3 regions of the Ureibacillus sp. FSL K6-2830 genome follow, and region 3 is predicted to be linked to each of the others. Evidence: riboswitches for the same ligand, from Rfam matches in the RefSeq annotation. Region 3 holds a riboswitch; each other region holds the start of a gene.

Region 1 (8,116 bases), 880 kb from region 3:
ACTGAAGAAGTGTATACTCTCCCATCAAAATTTGGGGTTAACGGTTATGTAAGCAATACGAAGCCTCTCGTTTATCAAGGAAATATTATCGATAAATTTACACTCACATTCGAAAACGGAAAAATTGTAAAGGCAGACGCTAAGCATGGCAATGAATTGTTGCAGGAGTTAATTCAAACAGATGAAGGTGCTGCATATTTAGGGGAAGTGGCATTAGTCCCACATGAATCTCCAATTTCAAAGTCAGGCATTTTATATTACAATACGCTTTTTGATGAAAATGCCTCCAATCATTTAGCGATTGGGGAAGCCTATCCAACTTGTTACGAAGGTGGACGGGAATTAGAAGAAGGGCAATTAGAATCGCTCGGAATTAATGTTTCAGTTACCCATGAGGATTTCATGATTGGCAGTGCTGAGATGGATATTGATGGCATTTTGCCAGATGGAACTAGAGAACCGATATTTAGAAAAGGGAATTGGGCGTTTTAATTTCGGTTTGACCACATCTTTTCTCTATGAGAGATGTGGTTTTTTTATTTGGAATAAAGTTTTTCAGGTTGAGGATGAAAATTTTTGTTTAACGAAGTTGCAAGTATTAATACGAAAATTTTAAGTTGATGAAGAATTTTCCAAAATCGATAAGAACATATATTCGTAAATTTGGTAGTCACTCAATTGAACTCGTGTTAAAATAGATGCATAGCAAAAAGCGGAGGTCGATTGAATTTGAAAATTTTCCATACGGCAGATTGGCATTTAGGAAAGCTTGTGCAAGGGGTGTACATGACAGAAGACCAGCGTTATGTACTCAATCAATTTATAACAGCAATTGATGAAGAAAAACCGGACGTTGTTATCATTGCTGGAGACTTATATGATCGAGCTCTTCCCCCGGTGGAAGCGGTAGATTTACTTGATGAAATTTTTGCCGAAATCGTGCTGAAACGAAACGTGCCTGTACTTAGCATAGCAGGAAATCATGATAGCCCTACACGTCTTGAATTTGGGAGCAAATTGATGAAAGAGAGCGGATTGTACATTGTCGGCGAACTCGATCACCAATTAAAACCGATTATTTTACAGGATGAATTTGGAGAAGTGCATTTTCATCTTGTACCATTTGCAGAACCTTCCACTGTGAAAAATGTATTTCAATGCGAATCAATTAACACATACGATGATGCCATGAAAACTATCGTTGAAAAAATAGAAGAAAATATGGATAGAACGAAGCGTCATGTGTTCGTTGGACATGCCTTTGTAACGCATTCTGGAGAAAAGGGAGAAAATACAAGCGATTCTGAACGTCCGCTCTCAATTGGAGGATCTGAATGTGTCAATGCTCATTATTTCCAGGCATTTCATTACACAGCCCTTGGGCATTTACACAAAGCTCATTACGTATTAAATGAAACGATACGATATCCGGGATCTCCATTAAAATATTCGGCATCTGAAGCGAATCATCAAAAAGGATTTTTAATAGTCAATTTAGATGAAAATGGACAAGTTTCTATTGAAAAACGAAATTTCACACCGAGACGAGATTTGCGCATCATTGAAGGCACCATTCAAGAAATTTTAAAACATGATTACTGTGAAGATTATGTATTCGTACGATTGACTGATTTAACACCAGTTGTAGGAGCGATGGAACAAATTCGCACTGTTTACCCGAATGCCATGCATGTGGAACGAAAAACGATTCAAAGAATTGAAAGTGCTGAAGAGAATATTAAAATTCAGCGAGAACAATTGGATGATATGACGTTATTTAAAGCTTTCCATAAAGAAATTTTAGGCTTTGAGCCGACAGAAGAAGCTCTTCAATTATTTGAAGAAGTATTGAATGAAATGTTGCGTGATGAAAGAGAAATGAAAGAGGAGGCGGTGACGAAATGAAGCCAATTTTATTAAAAATGACCGCCTTTGGACCATACAAAAATGAAGAAGTGATCGATTTTACAAAACTTCAGGAAAGAAAGCTTTTCGTGATTTCCGGACAAACTGGCGCCGGAAAAACGACGATATTTGATGCCATCTGTTTTGCGTTGTATGGTTTTGGTAGCGGTCAAGACAGGAAAGATACAAAAATGCTGCGCAGTGATTTTGCAGAAGATGATGTGCATACTTCTGTTGAATTTGTTTTTGAAATACGTGGCAAAAAATATCGTGTTTTGCGCAGGTTGTCCCATGTGAAAAAAGGAAGAAAAACACCAACTGGTGAAAAATATGAGTTGTTTGAAATACTGCCAAATAACGAAGAAATTCCAGCGGTGGAACGGCAACGAGTGACGGATATTAATGAAAAGCTTGAAGAATTGATTGGATTAACTTACGAACAATTTAGCCAAATCGTGATGCTGCCACAAGGAGAGTTTCGTAAATTATTAACTTCTAAATCGGACGAGAAAGAAGAGATATTAAGAAAAATCTTTAAGACAGATCGCTTTGTAAAAATGGCTGATAAACTGGAAGAAAAGAAACGATTAGCGGATCAACAACTAAATGAAGCAAAGGCATTAAAAAATAGCTATATTAATCAAATTGAAGGAACATTACCAAAACGAGAATCATTGTTGTTTACAATGCTTAGTCAACATTCCAATATTTATCAGATTCTAGAAGGATTGGCAGAAGAACAGCAATATTATCAGAAAAAAATTAAAGATGATGAACGAATGTATCGAGAAGCTTTCAAAAAACATCAAGAGGCATATGAAGTTTATGTTGCGAATAAAAAGTTAAATGATCAAATTGATGAATATGAAAGGAAAAAAGAAAAGCTATCCTTTTTACAATCTCAAAAAGACCATTATGAACAAATAAAACAAACAATCGATGCAGCAAATCGTGCAAGCCGAATTTTCCCACTCTATTCTTATCTGATGGAACTGGATAAGGAAAAACAATCCATCGAAAAGAGAATGGAACTCGTTACAAAACAGTTAGAAGCAGCAAAATGGACATTTGCTAAAGCAGAAGAAATGTTCAAGATGGAAGCAATGAAAGAGGAAGAACGGGAACAAGCGAATGAACGAGTAAATGAATTAGAAAAACTTGTCCCTATTTATGAGCAAATGAACGAACAAATAAAGCTCGTGGACAAACTGTTGAATGAAAAAAATCAATTGCAAACTCGCCTACAAAACATAGTAAAACAGATCGAAGAAAAGGAATGGGCTATTCAACAGTTGAGCGAGATGATTGAAAAGCTGGAAGAAGACACAGAATCATTGAATGAACTATTAGAACAGCAACGACTATTAAGAGAAATTGTAGATACCTACACAAAATACTTTGAGGTAAACGCTGAAGTCCATAAACTAGAAAACGAATGGCTTAAAGCGACATCTACCTATGAAGAAGTTCAAAATATATATGCTCAGGAAGAGGAAAAATGGTTGAATAATCAAGCGGCCATTCTTGCGAAGAGTCTCCTGCCTGGAATGCCTTGCCCTGTTTGCGGTAGTACGGTACACCGAATCGAACATACAGCATCAACTGAAACCGTTAATCAAACGGAATTGAAAAAACTGAAAGCAACATTAGATGAAGCTCAGCAAAAGAAATTTGCTGTTCAAGGGAAATTAGAATCGAAACGACATCAATTACAAGAAATAGAACAAAAATTAATGCAATATCACGCGCCATTAAAAGAATATCAAAAATATGTTCATCAATTACAAGATATAAATATTGCTATAAAAGAAAAAGAACGTCAAAAAGAAATACTTACATTAAATAAAAAACAAATAAAAATTCTGCAAGATGAAAATGCACAATTAGTTCATTTTCGTAAGGAAATCGAACGTCAGTATCATGAAAAACATGAACAATACACGCAGAATAGTACGATTTTAGAACAACAAAAAAAATTAATACCAGAAGAGATTAAAGACCTTTCCCAATTACAAGTTGCACTTCAACAAGCAATCAGCAATAAGCAACAATTAAAACAATCTTGGGAAACAGCCCAAAAGCAGTATCAGGAAGCTAACAAACAAGTTGTAATGAATGAAGAGGCATTTAAACAAATAACTGAACAAGTGAAACATATTCAAGTAAAATGTCAACAATCAAAGGAAAATTTCCATTCAGCTCTTCTACAAGCAAGGTTTACATCGACGGAAGATTTTCTACTTGCTAGACGTCCAGAACAGGAAATTGAAGCTTTACAAATGCAATATGATAATTATTCAAAGGAGCTTCATTCTTTACAAGTGCAAGTGAAAGAGGAAGCAGAAAAATTAAAAGATAAAGAAAAGGTCGATTTAACAGAAGCTGAAAAAGAATTGGAAGCGTTGCAGTTTAATTATGAAAAAGCATTAGATGAATTAAACTACTCGAAAGCTTGTGAAAAACATTGCATCGACTTTGCAGAGAAGCTTGAAAGACTTGCCAATAATATATTTCAAATGGAAGAAAAATCGAATCAAATCATAGATTTATATAATTTACTTCGTGGACACAACAGCAAAAAAATTTCCTTTGAACGCTATGTACAAATGGGGTATTTAGAGCTCATTACAGAAGCAAGCAATCTTCGTTTGAAAAATTTATCGAACGGTCAATATTATTTGCAAGTTTCTGACCGATTGGAGTCCTACGGTAGGCAAAGTGGATTAGGATTAGATGTATATGATGCATACACTGGACAAGCAAGAGATGTAAAAACTTTATCTGGCGGAGAGAAATTTAATGCTTCGTTAAGTTTAGCACTAGGAATGGCGGATGTGATTCAAAGCTTCCAAGGAAATGTTCAAATCGAAACAATGTTTATTGATGAAGGTTTTGGCTCCCTTGATGAAGAATCGTTGATGAAAGCAATTGATACGCTCATTGAACTACAAAAATCCGGCCGAATGATAGGGGTTATTTCTCATGTGGAGGAATTAAAATCGGCAATGCCTGCTATATTACAAGTAGAAAAATTAAAAGAGGGCTATAGTAAAACATCCATTATATTAAAGTAAATAATGAGGTTGCAATCTTCATATAATTTGATAAAATGACATTATTCCCAATAGAATATAAGATTTGTACCACAAGGGGTGCTGATGAAGTCAGCTGAGAGTGTGCCGGATGCACTAACCCTTAGAACCTGTAAGTTAGTACTTGCGTAGGGATGTGGATAGAAACCGAAACAAAGACGTCTCGGCTCTGTCCGGACGTTTTTTATTTTGTAGTTTTCTATCCTTCTCTCAAGTTCTATAAACGAAGAGAAAGGAGATAATTGAATGAGAAACCAAAAATTATTATGGATGGTTGAAATTGCGATTTTTGCTGCAATTGGTTATGTGTTAGACCAATTGAAATTTTCTATTTGGGCGCAGGGTGGATCCGTTAGTTTAGTAATGCTGCCTATTATTTTAATCGCTATTCGTTGGGGACTATCTGCAGGACTTATGACTGGATTGATTGTAGGATTATTGAACATGACAATTAATCCTTATATTGTCCATTGGGCTCAAGCATTGCTTGATTATGTTTTTGCATTTACTTTCGTAGGATTTGCGGCAATTGTTCGTAAACAAGTGTTAGATGGAGTATCAGAAAATCGTAAAAATAAAATTGCATTATTTGTTATCATCGGAACAATTATTGGCGGTTTGTTGCGCTTTATTTGTCATACACTTGCAGGAGCTATTTTCTTCAAAGAATATGCAGGCGATCAAAATGCCTGGATTTATTCTATCGGGTATAATGGTTCATATATGGTTCCGGCTATTATTTTAACTGCAGTTGCAGCGGTGCTCATCTTTACTGCAAGCCCAAGATTGATAAAAAAAGAAAATTGATTACAATTGTGAATTAAAATAAAAAGCGAATTGGGAGACAATATTGTTTTCCTAATTCGCTTTTTTATGGATAAATTTTTATACGTTTATCTAATTTTACCTACAATCCATTTCCCAAAAGGTAAATACGAAATGCATTTTGAAATGGTAATGGCAACGATTACCGTTGATATCATCATTGCTAAAATTGCTAGATAACCATTGTTGAAAAATGATACAAAGTACTTTGCGGTTAATGATAGTATGTTCCAATGAATTAAATAAATCATAAATGCATACTTGCTAATAATTCGAATAATTTTAAAAGATGGAATCAGTTGTCCATAGGCTAAGATCATGCTTGTTATTCCAACGACAAAAGGAATCAAATCCATCCTTCTAGAATGTATTTCAACCATACCGAATTTATAGCCATACCAAATATAAAGAGCTGATAGTGCCGTGAAAATTACAGTGAAAATGCGATATTTTTTCAATAGTGGCTGAATTTTTTCATAATTTGCACCGATTATGAATGCGATTACAAAATAAACGAACCAAGCTGTTCCATACAATTTTTCATACTTCATATTTTCTTGAAAGAATGGATATGGTAAATCAAAAATTCGATGCTGCAGAAAATACAACAATGCACATAAAGGTAACACGACAAAAGATGGCCATTGAAATTTAATCATTAGCCAAAACAATAGATACAATTGAAGAATAACTAAAACAAACCAACCTACAAATTCACCTAGAACGATATTGTTATAAAAGGTTTGCCAAATTAGACCATTTTGGTAGTTATATTCAATGACAAGGGCATCAATAAAAGCCCAAAATATATATGGAAGTAAAATGAATTGAAGCCGTTTTGACCAAAACGATTGTGGGATTCCATCTTTATATTTTGCTGCAAGAATGATGATGGAAAGTAAAATAAATGTCGGTGTAGCATAACATAGAAGTATTCGGATATAATGAACCACTACTGAATTTTCAGAAAGACCTGATTCTAGGTTATAAAAAGTAGTTGAATGTAATAGTAAAATTGATAAACATGCAATAACTCTTAATAAATCCCACTCTTTAATTCGCAATGATAAAACTCCTAATGTTTATAATGTTTGATTATAACATGATTAAAATACCTTTGAAGGTCTAAATAAAATTTTCATTATATATTCTATCATTTCTTGAGTAAAATCATATATCATATTGTGTAGTACATTCCTAAATTTAAACTTGGATTTCCGAAAAACTTTATAGAGTATGTTATATTATAAAAAGAAATTGTATAGAAGAAAGGAACTTTTACATGATTGTAAAAACACAAGAAGAATTAGAAGCGTTAAAAAAAATTGGGCGCATTTGCGCGGAAATTCGGGATGCGATGAAAGCGGCGACTAAACCAGGCATCACAACGAAAGAGTTGGATGAGATTGCCGGCCGCATGTTTGCTGAAGCAGGAGCAATTTCTGGCCCAAAAGGTGAATATGATTTCCCGGGATATACATGTATTAGCGTCAATCACGAAGTTGCACACGGTATTCCAGGCAATAAAGTCATTCGAGAAGGTGACTTAGTCAATATTGATGTTTCAGGATCATTAGATGGTTATTTTGCCGATACAGGCATTTCTTTTGTTGTAGGAGAAGGGTATGAAGACAAAGAAAAACTTTGCCGTGTTGCTAAGTCTGCCTTCGAACGAGCAATGACAAAAGTGAAAGCAGGCTCTAAATTAAATCAAATTGGGAAAGCCGTTGAACGAGAAGCAAAAGATCATGGATTAAAAGTCATTATGAATTTAACGGGGCATGGAGTAGGGCGTTCTTTGCATGAAGACCCACAACACATATTAAATTACTATGATGCATGGGATGGAACTATTTTGAAAGAAGGGATGGTTCTTGCGGTTGAGCCATTCATTTCTGAAAAGGCAGATCATATAATTGAAGCTGGGGATGGATGGACATTTATTACACCTGACAAATCACTCGTTGCACAAGTTGAACATACAATTGTTGTGACAAAAGATAAGCCAATAATTATCACGCAAATTAATGAATAATCATGAGCTTTTATTTCATAAAAAACAATCATGAATTTTCATTCACAACCCTGGCATGAAAATGGATATTTCTTTCCCATAATGTAGATAACACAAACAGTTAACAATACGTAGGCTTTTATGGTGGATGATACCCTGAATAAAAAACTGTTTGAGTGGATTTGGTGAACAACCCATTGTTAGCTCATTCATTTGGAATGATGACTACGTACAGAAAAATGCTTATATTTCAAATTCACTCGCTGTTTGTGAATCTACT
Region 2 (8,116 bases), 1.3 Mb from region 3:
CCCATGAAATATGTACCGATAATTCCTGATACCCCAAGGAAATCAGCGAAATATGCAAAGGCAAATAATAATATTAATCCCGCAGTAACAATCGGTTCAGTAACTTTAAATCCTTCAAAAAGATGCATAAACTTCGGCACAAGATATTTTCCAACAAAGTAAATGACAATAAAGAAGATAATTTGCTGTGCAATAACCCATGCAATATTTGTATCCGAGCCCACAAAAAATCCAATTGCAACAGCGATGAGAATTACTACAATTACATCATCAAGAACAGCTGCTCCAAGTAATGTAGCACCTTCTCTACTATTTAACCACCCAATTTCCCGCAATGTTTGAACGGAAATACTTACGCTCGTTGCAGCAAGTAATAATCCTAAAAATATTCCTTCAGATGTAGGAATACCAAATAGTGGTGAAGCGCCCCACCCCATTAAAATTGGCATTACTACTCCTAAAATTGCTACAAGTGTTGCCGCTTTTACATTTTTATTTAAACTTTCCAAGTCTGTTTCAAGTCCAGCTAGGAACATTAATAATAATACTCCGATTTCACTGAACACATGAATTAATTCCGTTTGTTCTATCCATCCAAGAACAGCCGGCCCAAGAACGATACCTGCAATGATTTTGCCTAATACGGATGGTTGTCCTAGGCGAATGCTGATTTGACCAGCAATTTTTGCAACGAGCAACACGAGTACGATTTGTAAAATAAATTCAAATACATCCACAATAGTTACCCCCTTGTTGTCATAATAGATGGATGCAAAAAAAAGACATGGTGGTAGCCTTGTTGACAGACTCCACCATGTTTTGCTCCATATTCAAATACGTTAACTATTATAATCGAATTATATTATTATGTAAATTCCTTTTTTTCAGTTTATTTTTAAATTTTGTTATTCTATTTTGAGAAAGGTTACGATAGAATTACTTATTGTTATGATGTTACTTTCCCTTAAATTGCTGGACTGTCTGTGTACGATTATTGCTATTACATATAGCAGAAATCACTGCTATGCCATCAGCTCCTGCTTCTAACACCATTTGTGCATTGAATGGAGTAATCCCACCAATTCCAACAATAGGGAAATTCGGATACATCTCCCTTGCTTTCTTTAAAAAATTAACCCCAGCTGGCTTTTTTGCATCAGGCTTCGATTTCGTTTCAAAAATTGGACCAATCCCTACATAATCTGCCCCTCCTTCGACAGCTTTCACCATTTCTTCTTTATTATGAACGGAAACACCTATTATTTTGTTTTTAAACTTTTCGCGAATTGCTTCTATCGGTGTATCATCTTGACCAACGTGAATGCCATCTGCGTCGATTTTTAATGCAAGCTCCACATCATCATTCACAATAAAAGGAACTCCATATTGTTTACAAAGGGATTGACATGATCTTGCAAATTGTTCTAATTCTTTCCCCATTAACGGTTCTTTACCTTTTTCCCTCAGTTGAAAAATCGTAATACCTGCTTTTAAGGCATCTTCTAGCACTGATAGCGGGGACTCATTATTACAATTCTCGTTACCCATTATGAAGTAAACAGCTAAATCCATTCTATTCAACAATTTCCACCTCTACTTTAGCACCAAAACGGTGAGCAAAGTGATTTGTTGGACCATGTCCACGTCCGATATTTAGTGGATTTTCAATTGCCATTTGAACAAATTTTTTCGCTTCGATAACGGACTCTTTTAACGAAAGCCCCTTACCTAAATTTGCTGTAATAGCTGCAGAAAAAGTACACCCTGTTCCATGGGTATGTTTCGTGTTAATTCGTTTTGATTTTAATTGGAAGGAAGAGCCGTCTTGAAAAAAGACCGTATCAACAGCAGATGGACCTTCAAAATGTCCGCCTTTCATTACTACACAATTAACACCAAGTTGCAAAATCTTTGCTGCTGCTTGTTGAATGTCATCTGCTGTTTCAATTTTCATACCTGTGATTGTCTCAGCTTCTGGAATATTAGGCGTTAATACGGTTGCTATTGGCAATAATTCATTTTTCATCGCTTGTACGGCCTCTTCTTGCAATAACGCTTGCCCACCTTTTGCAATCATCACTGGATCAACGACTATTTGAATATTTTTATCTATTAAATTTTTTGCAATCGTTTTAATAATATCTGCAGAAAATAACATACCTGTTTTTAATGCTTTCACTTCAAAATCTTGTAAAACCGTATTCAATTGTTGTTCCACAAATTCAGCCGTTGCAGGATAAATACCTTCTACGCCTAATGTATTTTGAGCAGTCAATGCGGTAATAACAGATGTACCAAAAACATTTAGCTCCTGAAATGTTTTTAAATCCGCTTGAATGCCAGCTCCCCCGCCGCTATCTGAACCAGCAATTGTCAAGACAATATTCATAGTTATTCACCTCTTGAAATTTGATGTAATCCATTTATTATTTCAACTTGGAAGGAACCAAGGTATTTTTCTTTCGACGCATTTTCAGCGACTTTTTTATAGTCAGCTAATACATTTCGAATATTTTCAAGTTTTCCTCCATCCAACGTTAATGCTGCAGCACAAATAGCACTTAATAAACAACCTGTTCCTGTTACTTGAGTCATTAACTCATGGCCACCACTAACTTGATAGTGTTCTATTCCGTCAGTCACGAAATCTTCTTTTCCAGAAACAGCAATAATTGCACCATACTTTTGAGCAGTTTCCTTAGCAACATTGGTAATATCCATTTCTCCTTGTCCGCTATCAACTCCTTTTGCTTGCCAATTAATTCCTGCAATTGCTGCTAATTCACCAGCATTACATCGGATTAAATCAAATTTAATCTCTTTTAATAAATTTTTTGCAGTTTCTTTACGATATGTTGTAGCCCCCGCTCCGACAGGATCAAGTACGACAGGAATATTTAGTTCATTTGCTTTTTTCCCAGCTAATATCATTGCTTCTACGGAATTTTTATTTAATGTTCCAATATTAATTAATAATCCGTTTGCAATAGCGACCATGTCTTCTACATCCAATGGCTCATCTGACATAACTGGTGAAGCTCCAATTGCAAGCAAACCATTTGCAGTAAAATTCGTTACAACGGTATTTGTAATACAATGAATTAATGGATTTTTTTTTCTTATTTTGATTAAGCTCATATATATCCTCCTATAATTGTAAAAATTTATGTAAAGAAAAAGCTCCTTTGCACGGCGCAAAAGAGCTTTGAAAATAGAACACAATCTTTCATTGCTCCCTACGACAGTGCTAACTGCATCAGGTTCTAAGGGTTAGGTGATATCACCTTCTCAGGCACTTAGGCCACCCCTGCAATTATCATATGAAATAAAAAAACTCTCCAAGTTTGGAGAGCAACAATACACATAATCATCATTCATACGATAAGGTATTTTGCTCCCTACGGCAGTACTAGCTGCATCAGGTTCTAAGGGTTAGGTGATATCACCTTCTCAGGCACTTAGGCCACCCCTGCAAAATTTAATAATTTTTTAGTTGTTATGAAAATTATAACACATTTTCATTTTATTTTTTCAAATAATTTAATAGAATTTAAAAAGATTGCTAGATAAAACAGCTAAATCACTTAAATTCTAGATTGAATGTCACAAGTTTTTCTCGATTAATCTAACTCTATTTTTCCTTCAATTATGGTATTATTCAATGCTTGAGTTGCTAATCGATCGACTTCTTCATTCCCTTTTCGCGAAACTAATTTAAATTCAGATTTGATTCCTAGTTGATTTAATTTTTCATCAATTTTATTCGCCCAATTTGTTAATTCTTTTTCATAAATAGGCCATTCTCCACTCATTTGATTAATAACAACCTGTGAATCACCAATGAATCGAACAGTTTGATGATGAACGCCTATCACTTCTAACTCTAGAATACTTCCGTATAATGCCGCATATTCCGCTTCATTATTAGATCTTAAGCCAAGTTGCATTAAATTTTTTCTAGTTCGATAAGATTTTCCGTTTTGTTCAAAATATATGGCAAATCCTAAACCGGCTTTTTGACTTTCTAAATCATAACCACCATCAAAATACACTGTCACATTGGATGGCTCAGTTTCGATTTCCTTTAAATATTTTTTTATTTCTTTAACAGACCATGTACTGTCATATTGATCAATAAAGGTCATATGTTTTACTTTTCCGGTTTTCTTTAATTCTTCTGCAATCAATAGGGCTTGAACTGGCGGCATTTCATCTGATCGAAAAGTTGTTTCCAATCCTTTATGATGATACGTCCATTCAATGGTTATTTTCATGAATAGAACCTCCCTGTTCCTGTTTCCTTCAACAAATCGATATGTGCATTAATGTAGGCTTTGGTTTTTAATTTTTTTTATGAAATGTAAACGAACATAACGAAACTTCAATCGCTTAATTCGATTATACATGATACGAAAAAATGAGCGGATGTTTGAATAATCTTCAATGAGATCAAGAATGACATGTTCAATCATAATGAAGAACCATAATGTAAGGAAAAGAACAAGGATTACACCATCAAATAATTTTGTGACTATCAAGTAATATGAATAGAAGAAGTATTTAATCGTTATAAAGATGAAGCTAACTGTGATGATAACTATTGGAATATATCGAAACAACAAAGTTTTTTTTGTGAAAACCATAAGGAGAAAACTTACAATACAACAAATCAAGACAAATATTACAGTTAACATATTAATAATCATTCAATTCACCTCACTATGCAACTGGATGAAGGAAATTACCACTTTTTTAGTTATTTTTTTCCTTTAATAACAAAAATATTCAATAACGTGAGGCATTTTTAAAACAGTAATCATAAAACGATTTATGTGCTTAATTAACACAAAAAGGAGCGATACCGCCCCTTATTCTTTAACCATTTAAAAAATTCAAAATAATCAACCTGTAGAATCACTCCCTCACTTTATTACTACAGCTGATTAAAACATGAATGCTCAGAAAGTAGATGAGAAACAAATTGTTCTACAACTTTGCTGTATTGAACCATAAAATATTCAACATATTTATAAAGTGCATTTCAATGTCAATCATTCATATGATATGAGGGATTATATTTAGAATATTTAATTGATGGTTATTTTAAAAATTTTCCTGTCATTCGTTGGTTGTATAGGTCGATTCGTATGACCGAAAACAACTCTAAACATTGTAATTTGTTCAATTGAAAATTCGATTGGCTCTTCAAATACAATCCAGTCAACCCCTTCTGTACAAGGAGGTGTCGTCAAAGAACCGGAATAGTAATACCCTTCCCTTACTTCAGGAATTAATTGTAATAAATTGAATGAATCCATTTCTTTTTCATTCATATTTTCATCTTGTATAAAGTTCCATATTTCTTTAATTGCTTCGTTTTCTTCTCCAGATTTTATAAATACCGCTATTACAGCATGGTCGCCTTTTTCATTTTCGTGTACGAGATGTAATTCCATATCATAGTTTTGATTTTCGATTTGATGTTCACTTGGTAAATGGAAATGGAAGGAATGAAATTTGTATTGTTCATTATCAACCGAAATAAAACTTGTATTCGATTTCGAATTTACTTTAAACTGATTTTTTTGTTTTATTAGTACAACAGGCTCCTTTTCATAATGTATGTTGATTCTTGGGGCATCTTTAAGAAGTACATTCTTGTATTCAATTTGTATAGGTGATTGCATTGTTCCTTTTTCACAAGCATGAACTTCCAATTCATTTGAAGTCTTTTGTTCTTCATTAGTATAAGAAACTTTTTTGAATGTATAGTCATTTTCTCCAGGCGATTGTTCAATAGTTGATTTTTGATAAGATAGATAACCAACTACACCAAGGCACAATGATAGCAAAAAAATCACAATATAATAGTTTAACTTCATCAATATTCCCCACCCATTTTTCCATTTTTTATTTAACTTAACCAAATAGATGATTGATTTATACTTCGGTCATGCTATATAGCACCATTCCCTTGTTTATAAACTTAATAGAGCTTGATTAAAAATACATACTTGCATGAGTGGGGAGCGGAGAGTCCAAGCCGCAAAAAAATAGTAGTACTTACCATAGCTTTGGTTAGTACTACGAAAATTAGAATGATTTCATTTATTTTAAGTAAAACAGTCCCCCGCTAACGATTTCAATTTTAATTCGAGGTTGAAATCGCTCTTCTAACGCTTTTTTCTCTATTTCATAAATTTCTGGTTTGTTTTCTACATCTTCATAAAAATGATCTAATATTTCTTGTTCCCTTTTCCATCGTTTTTTTGCCTCATCCGCCCAAGATAAATCATCATTTGCAATATAATTTTCAATTGCTGTTTCCAAACGTTCAATCGCCCTCATTGGAGAAACAATATAAGGTAGGCAATATGCGTTTTTTGGCAATTCATCCGTTAACTGCAACGCACATAATATATCTTGGAAGTCACTTTTGACGCTGCCATGAATTAAGTTAATTCCTAAAGAAAAGAGCAATTCCTTTGTTTGGTCTGTATGATAAGAAACTTTAAAATTTGCACCAATCCATGGAAATAAACTTGCTCCCTCAATATTCTCATACATTTGAACAAAACAGCCTAAGTCTTTCGTGGCTTGAAAAATTTGATGCATTCGCATCGACCCATAATGAATATATTCACCACGAATGTTTAAATTCTCTTTTTGTTTCGTAATAAAGGTTACTTTTAATGGGTTTGGCTCTCCTTTTGTACTTTCAATAAATTGCCAATAAAAAGGACGATTCATTATACGTTTATCAATATCAGCTGTTAATTGAACAGTTAAATAATCGGATGTTTCCTCTTCAATTTTACAATTTGTCTCTATAAAAAATGTTCGTAAATAATGATGGATTTGTTCAGCTATCATTCTTTTGCTCCTCCCAATTCGAGAAGTTTGCATTGGAAAATTTATGTGAAGCCTAACTGATCTTCTAACCCGAAATCTTCAAAATGGAAATTTGGCACAAAACTTGGAGAATTGTATATTGGCTCTTCCACTTTGTTTGATAAGATATCATCTATTTCTCCCACAACTTTTTCAAAGACATCGATTTTATTTGTTAATAAGTCGATGATGCGATCTTCAATTGTATTTTGAATAGCTAAATTGTAAATATATACATCTGATTGTTGACCAAAACGGTGTACCCGGCCAATTCGTTGCTCAATTTTCATGGGATTCCAAGGTAAATCAAAATTTACAACATGATGGCAAAATTGAAGGTTAATCCCCTCGCCACCTGATTCTGTTGCTATTAATACGTCAGCGTAATCTTTGAATAATTGCCTCATCCAATCTCGCTTATTTTTACTAAACTTTCCGTTAAACAACACACTTTTAATTCCTTTTTGATATAAATACCATTGTAAATAGTGTTGTGTTGCTCTATATTCGGTAAAGATAATGACTTTATCTTTTGCCTTTTGAATAATTTCATAAGTTTTTTCTGCTTTTGAATTGATTTCTAAATTGGACATTTTCTCTATAATTTCTTCTATATAATCTATTTCATCTCTACTTTGCATCTTCTCTTTCATTTTCACTAATGTTAAATATGCTGCTTCTTTACTCGAGCACATTTCTTTTAATAGTGTTGTCATAGCAAAAGAATTGGCAAATACACTTGTGCGTTCCTTTAATTGTTGAATCATTTCGTAAACTTCTTTTTCTTCATCAGTAAATTGAATTGGAATTGTTTCAACATGTCTACCAACCCACTCAATGCCCGTATCTTGCCTACGATTTCGAATCATCACTTGATTCACTAATTCTTTTAAGTATTCATCTTCCTGTAAGCCATTTTTCCCTTTTTTGAAATATGATTGGAAACTTTCTACATTTCCTAAGTGACCAGGTTTTAATAAGGACACGAGATAAAAAATTTCAAAAATGTTATTTTGAATTGGTGTAGCAGTTAGCAATAAACAAAATTTCTTCTTTAATCCTTGTACAAATTGATATGATTGCGTTTTATTGTTTTTTAATTTGTGAGCTTCATCAATAATAATCATGTCATAGTTCTGTTCGTAAATCTTTTCCCGATATGGACTCCGTTTAGCCATATCCATACTCATGACAACAAAATCATATTGTTCGAAGGGAACATTCT
Region 3 (8,116 bases):
GGCAAGTGGGAGATGCAACTGTTTCCTTTGGAATATTCCTTCAAAGTGTTATTGACTTCTTAATCATTTCTTTTGCCATATTTATGTTTATTCGAATCATAAATAAGATAGCAAAAAAGAAAAAAGAAGAAGCTGTGGAAGAAAGCGCACCTGAGTTAGATACGAAGGAAGAGTTATTAAAGGAAATTCGCGACTTATTAAAAGCCCAAAATACAAATAATTAAAGTTTGTAGTGATTGGGTAAAAAAATAGGCATAACATATTCTATTAAATATGTTATGCCTATTTCTACTCATCCTATTAATTTAACTTCCCTTTTTCTTTACAGCAAACCAAATCTCGCTATACACATTGTTCATATCACTTAAATCACCTGTAAAGGAAATGTTGGGAGCTTCTACTAATTCATAATCCGATGAAGGTAGCCATTCTGAAGCAACTTTTGCCCAAGTCTCTTGCATGACGTTTGGAAATGGCCCTTTTGATGAAAAAATCGCCCAAGTAAGTGCAGGAACTTCAACGACATCAAATTCTTCAAAATCTAAGTTTTTTGTAGTTAAGTAGCCAATCGTAAAAACATGTTGTGGAAAACTCGGTAGATACGGAAATCAAATTAATAAAATCTGAAACACCAAAAGACCCGAAAACATAAATTCGGGTCTTTGTAAGTTTTATCCAAAGTCTTTTTACATCTTTCCAACATATAATGATTTAAATCCAAAAAGCTTTTCTCAATTTACATTATCCAAAGGCACGGTGTAATCAATTATAACTGGTATTCCCCCATAATTTTATTGGAGGTTTTTTATGACGAATTTTTATTCATTCAGTGGAACTGTTACTGCCATTAGTGATTTTTTTACAAGTCAAAGTGGTGAAATCGAGGGCTGCAATAAATTGTTTACCGTAGAAAATGACGATGGATTAATTGTTCATTTCATTGTTTCTCCTTCAACTTACTTCATTGATCAAGAAACGGTCAAAATTGGGGATAAGGTGACTGGTTATTACGATGGAGACTTACCTGCCATCCTCATTTACCCACCCCGATATCAAACGATAGTGATGGTGAAAGAGTATCCAAATCGAAATGTAAAAGTAAGTTATTTTAACCATCAACTATTGAGCAGTGATGGCCAATTGCAATTACATTTAACTCCTTCTACTCCCATATTGTTAACAAATGGTCAGTTCTTTTCAAAATATCCTGGGAACCGCGATTTAGTCGTGATTTATGGTCCAACAACTCGTAGCATCCCTGCACAAACTACTCCATATCGAATCATCGTTTTATGTTAAACTTACTATTTCTCCATGATGACAATCCCCAATCGTTAGAAGATCTTCTTACAATTGGGGATATTACTTATTTCACCAATTATGCGTTCTATCGTATTTAAGCACTCCTCTAGAACCCCTCTTTCAAATTTCTGTTCACAATGCTAATATAGTCAGTAAAGTAAAAAAAAGAAGTACAAACTAAAAAGCATCATAATTGACAAAAAGATACTAAAGGGGTAATTAGAATGAATATAGAACCAGATCTTTGTCGTGTTGAAGATGCTTTAGGCATATTAGTCGGAAAATGGAAACCCATTATCTTATTGCATTTATTGAAGAATGGTACTCAAAGATTTAGTGATTTAAAACGAAGTATACCTGGAATTACACAAAAAATGCTGACCAATCAATTACGTGAGTTAGAAAACGAGGATATTATTCAGCGTGTTGTCTATCCACAGGTTCCTCCTAAAGTGGAATATTCGATTACCGAGTACGGCCGGAGCTTAGAACCAATCTTACACGCAATGCACGAATGGGGAACAAACCATATCCAGCATAAAAAACAAAAAATGAATGAATCGATGAGTAAATAAATACTGAAAACACCCAGTTTCTTCACTAGATAGCTGGGTGTTTTCAAAAAATAAAAGAAAGAATCATTCACATTCTGGTTCAATATCCAATTATTTTAACCTTCATTTCAACCTGCAATAAAATGACTTGCTTAAACGACGGTCTGCTTCTCACCACTATCTTGTGCTTTCCCCTTGAATGTGTAATGTGTTAACACTTCTTTTTGCGGTTGCTGCAAATTGAAAAATCATCATTATTAGAACAATCACTATCATTCCAACTACTGCAGAAGTAAAGCTGTTCGTTGCGTCATAAATCCAACCGAGAATAATAGGACCTAATGCACCAATTACATAACCAGCAGATTGTATCATGGCCGACCAAGAGGCTGCTTCATGAGCGTTATCTGTAGCATCAATTGGCAAAAGAAGATTTAAAGGAAACAATCCGCCTGCTCCAATACCTATCAATGCAGAAGCTAGCAACGGTTCAATATTTAGCACGAGTAAAATAAATCCAACAAGTTCTATAATGGATTCTACAATCAACCAGAAACGACGGGAGTGAAACCTTCTTAACAAAATTGGAAGCACTAGGCTAACTGGTATTTGCACGACTACGAAAATTGTTAATGCGATTGCGGCGTAATCTTTCGTGTACCCCATTCCTTGGATGATTGAGGTAGCCATGCCGTAATTGAGTAAAATAGCATACCCATCAGACCAAAGGACAATGTAAGAATCCATGCTTTACCGTTCCCCCACGGCAATTGAACTTTTGTTCCAGAAGTAGCAGTGTGAGCTGATTTTTTGACTTGTTGATTTACAAATAACCACCAGATAACTGCAGCTACGAATGCTATAATTGCCCAAAATGCAAGGGAAGTTTGCCAGGAGTTAAAGCTATTCTCTAGCGATGTAGAGAGTGCAGAACTAATTGCTGCCCCCAAAGTCAGAGCTACGGTATATACTGAAACCATAAAAGGTACTTGATTAGGAAAATGCTCTTTAATGAAACCAGACAACAGTGGACCTATCAAAGCGATACCGATACCTGCAATTATAGCTGTTGTTACTAGAAATGATACAGAATCTGTGAACAAACGAATAACAGTACCAACTCCAATAATTAAAAGCGATAAGCCGATTACCCGTTCAATTCCCCATTTTCCCCCAGCTTTCACGGCGATTGGAGAAAAAAGACCCATACAAAGCACTGGAATGGCAGTCAACAAACTTGCGACAGCTGCACTCATTCGAAGATCTGTTCTAATGCTCTCTAGTAAAGGGGCGATTGAGTTAATAGCTGGACGTAGATTTAGCGAAGCCATAAATAAAGCGATAATTAATAAGACACTTTTTTTCATCTAATATCCCAACTTTCTTTATGCTTTAATTAGATTCATTCAAAAAAGTACCGTTTCTATAATCTTCACATACTTGTTGAATATCTTCTTATGCATAACGAATGGGCTCCTGCCAAAAACAAGTTCACCATGTCGTTCCCAAGGACCCGATTCGATAATCTTTTGTTGCAAGTTTTGTTTTAAATCCCTCCATTAAATTGTTTTGTTCAACGAAATCCATTATGCCAATGAAGTATGAAAGTGATAAGTAGGCACTTTAATGTGGTTTAGTTTCTTTGAAGATACTATTGGAGATGTAGCAAGGTTAAGACTATAAAATTTAATATTTACTTCCCTCTTTTCTCCGTTCTGGCTTGTATCAAATATTCTGTTAATGTTATTAAATTCTTCCATTTAATTAATAGAAAAGAAGTTGATACTTAACTGGCTTAAATATAATAAAAAAGGAGAATCCTTCTTTTACTTTTGTACATGATGAATGTAATGGATATCCTGAAAGTTTTTTAAAACCTAAAAAAATATAAACCCATGAAATTTTGCAATGTGCAAAACTTCATGGGCTATTTTTCTATTTAGGAGGATTTTATCCTAGCATCTGCTTCAATTTCCATTCTAAATACATCTTGTTATTCAGATTTTATTGTTTAGTATGAGGTAAAGTAATTAGATTACCTTCAATTATAATGTTTATATTCCTTCATTTATCGTTTAGAATTTTTCCATTTGATTAATTTCCGCTTGTCTAATTTAGGCCATCTGTGTTTTGGAACATATTTTACCATCGTTTCAAACAACATACCCCATTGCTCTATTGATAGGATGCCAACTGGCGTTTCACTTTTTATGCCCAAACTTCTTTTAACCCTTTTGATTTGCTGTGCTGTAAAAATGCCCCTTAATGCAAAGTCAATTGGCATCTGCGGGTTTTGCAATACATAGTCTGCGAATCCCCAAAAAATGAAATAATCTTTATAAGGAACTTTTGGATTTACTTTTCTTTTTATCGTAATCAGTGCCGAATCTACTTTTGGTTGGGGAGAAAAGTTTTTCTTAGAAATTTCTTTTACGTATCGAATATCAAACCACATTCTCCAAGCAATGATATATGGATCCTTCACAAATTGAGAGGTGAATCTTTTTGCCGCTCCCTTTTCCATTACTATTGCTCCTCTCTGAAATCCACTTATCGGATGATTCAATAACATCTTCATAATGGGCGTCGTAATCGAATAGGGAATATTCGAAACAACGATAAAAGGTTCTTTCGGCAATTGAATTTGTAATATATCGTGATGAATGATTTTAACATTACCGGTTTCAGCAAATTTCTCTTTTAATAAACTTACAAATTTTCCTTCATATTCTATAGCCAGTATCCCCCTTGCTTTTTTACTTAACACCGACGTCAATGCACCTTTTCCAGCACCAAACTCTAAAACTAAATCATGTCGAGTTACATTTGCAATTTCTACTATTTCATTTATTAATTTCTTATTATGCATTAAATGTTGTCCTAAAAAATTGGGTGGTTCACTTCTTCGATGTTTACGATTTTTAGTCATTAATTCTTCTTCCTTTCTAAAAAAATCACAAGCATCTGCTTGCGATTTAGAGCAAATGGAAGAAGATCCGCCCTCATTCGTTTGGAATAACATATTGACAAGATAGGCATCAAAAAAGGACTTGTACTTAGGTGTAGTACAAATCTATCGAAAGAAAGTGAAATTCCTTAATAATAGAAAAAAGGCAGAAATAATCTGCCTTCGGAAATGACGTTATTAACCCATTAATTAATATCAACCATAAATAGTGATATTACAAAAATGTGGTTCAAAAATGAAAAATGAAGATTATTAAAAAAGGACAGACTACTCCCATTTACTCTGCCGTTCACAAGCAGAGCCTTTGAACATATTCAATTCATTAGTTCAAAGTTGGGAAACGTAGTCTCATTGAGTGTGTCACTTTTTTAATAATCCTCCTTTAATGATGAATACAAAAACAGTATATTGGTCCTGAATCAAATTGTCAAATGGAACTATTGGGGACAGTCTATGTGTTCGAACCTAATGATAAATATGATTTGTTTGACGAATGCGAAAGTTTATTAACTGAATCATGAAATATAGAATCATAAGAAATGAAATTTATATGCCAATATTTCAGTATATACATGCTAATCAATCTTCCAATGTTTTAATCATGATCAAGTCCGTTTGTTCTTCATCCCCCATATAAAAGGAGTGAAATCCTTTTTGAACAAATCCCATTTTCTTATAAAAACCAATTGCATTTTCGTTCTTTTCCCAAACCCCAAGCCAAATTTTCTTTTTATTCCATTCTTTTGCAACTTCCATTGTTTTATTTAGCAAGGCTTTTCCAAGTCCATGCTTCTGAAATTTCTCTCGAATATAAATTCTTTCAATTTCAAGGAATTCATCGCCCATTTTTTCCGTCTGAGCATCATCACTATTGACTTTTAAGTAGCCAGCCAATTCATTTTGGTAATAGACAAAGAAAAATTGTGAATGAATATTGGATAGCTCTTTCTCTAATTGTTTTAGATTAAATGCCTTTTCTAAATATACTTTCATATTTTCAGGCGAATTTTGATCTTTAAATGTGTAATAAAACGTTTCAATGCCCACTTCTTGTAATGTGTGCAAATCTTCAAGGGTACATGTTTTTATTTTAATTGTCATAGTGAACATCTCTCCTCATATCAATAATTTCGTTTGTTTCCCTTCTTAACGTATTCCCAATCTTTTTCAACATTTTTTCTTACCCGCTCTAAAAGATTGAATAATGTTTCCACTTCTGCTTCAGATAATCCTTGTAAAGCTACAGCGTTAGAATGATCATGTTCTCTTATTAAAAACGGATAAACATTATTGCCTTTCTCGGTCGCATAGAGTTTCTTAATTTTTTTATTTTGTGGATCCTCTCGCTTTTCAACAAATCCGTTCATTTCTAGTTTTTTTATGGCGCGTGATGCAGTTGTCCGATCCACTTTGATCATTTCAGCCAACTTTTCTTGAATAATTCCCGGGTTCTCACATATTCGTACAAGGTACAAATACTGACCTTTTGTTAAGTCATATTCTTTAAACTCGATATTACTGATTGAATCTAGTGCTCGTGCTATCATCCCGATTTCACGAAGAACTTCTTTCATAATGAACCCCTCTCATTTTGTTGTAAATGCAATATTTTTAGTTCATTATACTCAACTTTTGTTGCATTTACAATAAAAAATAAAACCAATTGAATATCTACATAATCTTAGGATGAAAATTCAAAAAAATTTGCAATCTTTCACAAGAATAAGTAGACTTTATATTGAAACTGAATATATTAACCGGGGGCTTGCGGAAGCAGGCTGAGAGTACGACTAATCCGTCGTTGACCGTTTGAACCTGATTTGGATAATGCCAGCGCAGGGAGTGTAGTAAGTCGAATTATGCACTTTGCTTAGGCAGGGTGCATTTTATTTTGGAAAGGGTGAAAACCGATGACGCAGCATCGAGAAATCATAGAGGAACTTTCTCAATTTATAAAAAAGAATCAAGCTTCAGAAGAAGAGTTTAATAACTTAGCTTTACGTATTTTTAATTATCAATACAAACATAATCTTCCCTTTCAAACATTTTGCCGTCAAAAAGGAAAGACACCGCGGCTTGTGAAAAATTGGCGAGACATTCCTTATGTGCCGATGAGTGCCTTTAAAGAGGTTCCATTGACATGTTCAGATCCAGAGGCAGCGGTTAGAGTCTTTATGACAAGCGGAACAACCCAAGGAAAACAAGGCAAACACTTTCATTCCACTCTCGAAATCAGAGAACTTTCCATGATTATCAACTTTAAAGAACGGTTTATGAAAGAAACAAATCGCATCCGCATGGGAATTTTGTTTCCAACTGAAGAGAAAATGCCGCACTCATCCTTAGCCCATTATTTAGCTCTTGTCATGAAAGAGTTTGGCACAGAGGACAGCTGCTATTTATTAAAAGAGAACGGCGTACATATTCAAAAAATCATCAGTGAGTTGGAACATGCCGAAAAAACAGGAGAACCATTTGCTTTGCTCGGAGCAAGTTTCAGTTTTGTTCATTTGTTTGAGGAATTGGAGCGTTTAGGAAAAACGTTTAATCTGCCGAAGGGAAGCAAAATTCTTGATACTGGTGGTTATAAAAATAAATCAAAGGAATTAGATTTAAATGAATTTTATCAGTTGCTTGAAAGATATTTCGGTGTAGATAGAAGCAATTGTATTAATATGTACGGCATAACAGAGCTAAGCACGCAATTTTATGATGATGGCAATGAGGTCGTTCCATCTATAAAAACTGGACCTAGTTGGATTCGTACGAGAGTCATCAATCCGTTAACAGGTGAAGAGGTTCCAGAAGGAGAACGTGGTGTTTTAGTTCATTATGATTTAGCGAACTTTAATTCCGTAATGGCGGTTGCTACTGAGGATGTAGGAATGGCGGTTGATGAAGGATTTTATCTGTTCGGTAGAGTTCAAGGTGCCGAGGTAAGGGGATGCTCGCTAGCGGTAGAAGAGTTTATTCAATTGGCGAAAGGAACAGCACAATGAGAATAACAGCTGGATATATTCCAAATATCGGAGAAACGAAATTTGATAAGAAAATCCTGAAGTTTCAGGATTTAGAAGTGGAACTGCCTCTCCTTACACTTGAGCAATTACAGAAAGTCGTTGACACAGTGAAAAGAGAAAGTGCGGAAATCTTAAAATCACTGTCGGTATCAACAGTAGTGGACATCATCGGTTATGTAACGGAACAATTTTTGGACCGCAGTTCATCTTATCGACAGCAGGCGGAAAAGTTGCTTCCGATTGTCACCGGCTATGATGAGGAGGTAATTCGC

Evidence for each region. Region 3 has a riboswitch for thiamine pyrophosphate ahead of NSU17_RS06510 (LuxE/PaaK family acyltransferase). Riboswitches for the same ligand answer to the same signal wherever they lie in the genome.
Region 1: linked by a shared signal. The riboswitch ahead of thiT (energy-coupled thiamine transporter ThiT) and the one ahead of NSU17_RS06510 (LuxE/PaaK family acyltransferase) in region 3 are both predicted to bind thiamine pyrophosphate.
Region 2: linked by a shared signal. The riboswitch ahead of thiM (hydroxyethylthiazole kinase) and the one ahead of NSU17_RS06510 (LuxE/PaaK family acyltransferase) in region 3 are both predicted to bind thiamine pyrophosphate.

What each region holds. Positions count from the first base shown of each region.
Region 1 is NZ_JBBOQR010000001.1:2,190,231-2,198,346, forward strand. It holds gene NSU17_RS10745 (aminopeptidase) at 1-492, shown strand, start outside; gene NSU17_RS10750 (exonuclease SbcCD subunit D) at 730-1,905, shown strand; gene NSU17_RS10755 (SMC family ATPase) at 1,902-4,979, shown strand; TPP riboswitch at 5,044-5,149, shown strand; gene thiT (energy-coupled thiamine transporter ThiT) at 5,244-5,804, shown strand; gene NSU17_RS10765 (acyltransferase family protein) at 5,891-6,886, opposite strand; gene map (type I methionyl aminopeptidase) at 7,105-7,857, shown strand.
Region 2 is NZ_JBBOQR010000001.1:47,015-55,130, forward strand. It holds gene NSU17_RS00220 (cation:proton antiporter) at 1-737, opposite strand, end outside; gene thiE (thiamine phosphate synthase) at 955-1,581, opposite strand; gene thiD (bifunctional hydroxymethylpyrimidine kinase/phosphomethylpyrimidine kinase) at 1,574-2,389, opposite strand; gene thiM (hydroxyethylthiazole kinase) at 2,392-3,138, opposite strand; TPP riboswitch at 3,217-3,319, opposite strand; TPP riboswitch at 3,379-3,481, opposite strand; gene NSU17_RS00240 (reverse transcriptase-like protein) at 3,621-4,274, opposite strand; gene NSU17_RS00245 (carbonic anhydrase) at 5,088-5,882, opposite strand; gene NSU17_RS00250 (YqhG family protein) at 6,109-6,873, opposite strand; gene NSU17_RS00255 (DEAD/DEAH box helicase) at 6,915-8,116, opposite strand, start outside.
Region 3 is NZ_JBBOQR010000001.1:1,313,600-1,321,715, forward strand. It holds gene mscL (large conductance mechanosensitive channel protein MscL) at 1-224, shown strand, start outside; gene NSU17_RS06470 (GyrI-like domain-containing protein) at 306-569, opposite strand; gene NSU17_RS06475 (hypothetical protein) at 808-1,299, shown strand; gene NSU17_RS06480 (winged helix-turn-helix transcriptional regulator) at 1,527-1,877, shown strand; gene NSU17_RS06485 (MFS transporter) at 2,034-2,522, opposite strand; gene NSU17_RS06490 (MFS transporter) at 2,486-3,112, opposite strand; gene erm (23S ribosomal RNA methyltransferase Erm) at 3,925-4,785, opposite strand; gene NSU17_RS06500 (GNAT family N-acetyltransferase) at 5,404-5,925, opposite strand; gene NSU17_RS06505 (MarR family winged helix-turn-helix transcriptional regulator) at 5,946-6,398, opposite strand; TPP riboswitch at 6,572-6,683, shown strand; gene NSU17_RS06510 (LuxE/PaaK family acyltransferase) at 6,735-7,823, shown strand; gene NSU17_RS06515 (acyl-CoA reductase) at 7,820-8,116, shown strand, end outside.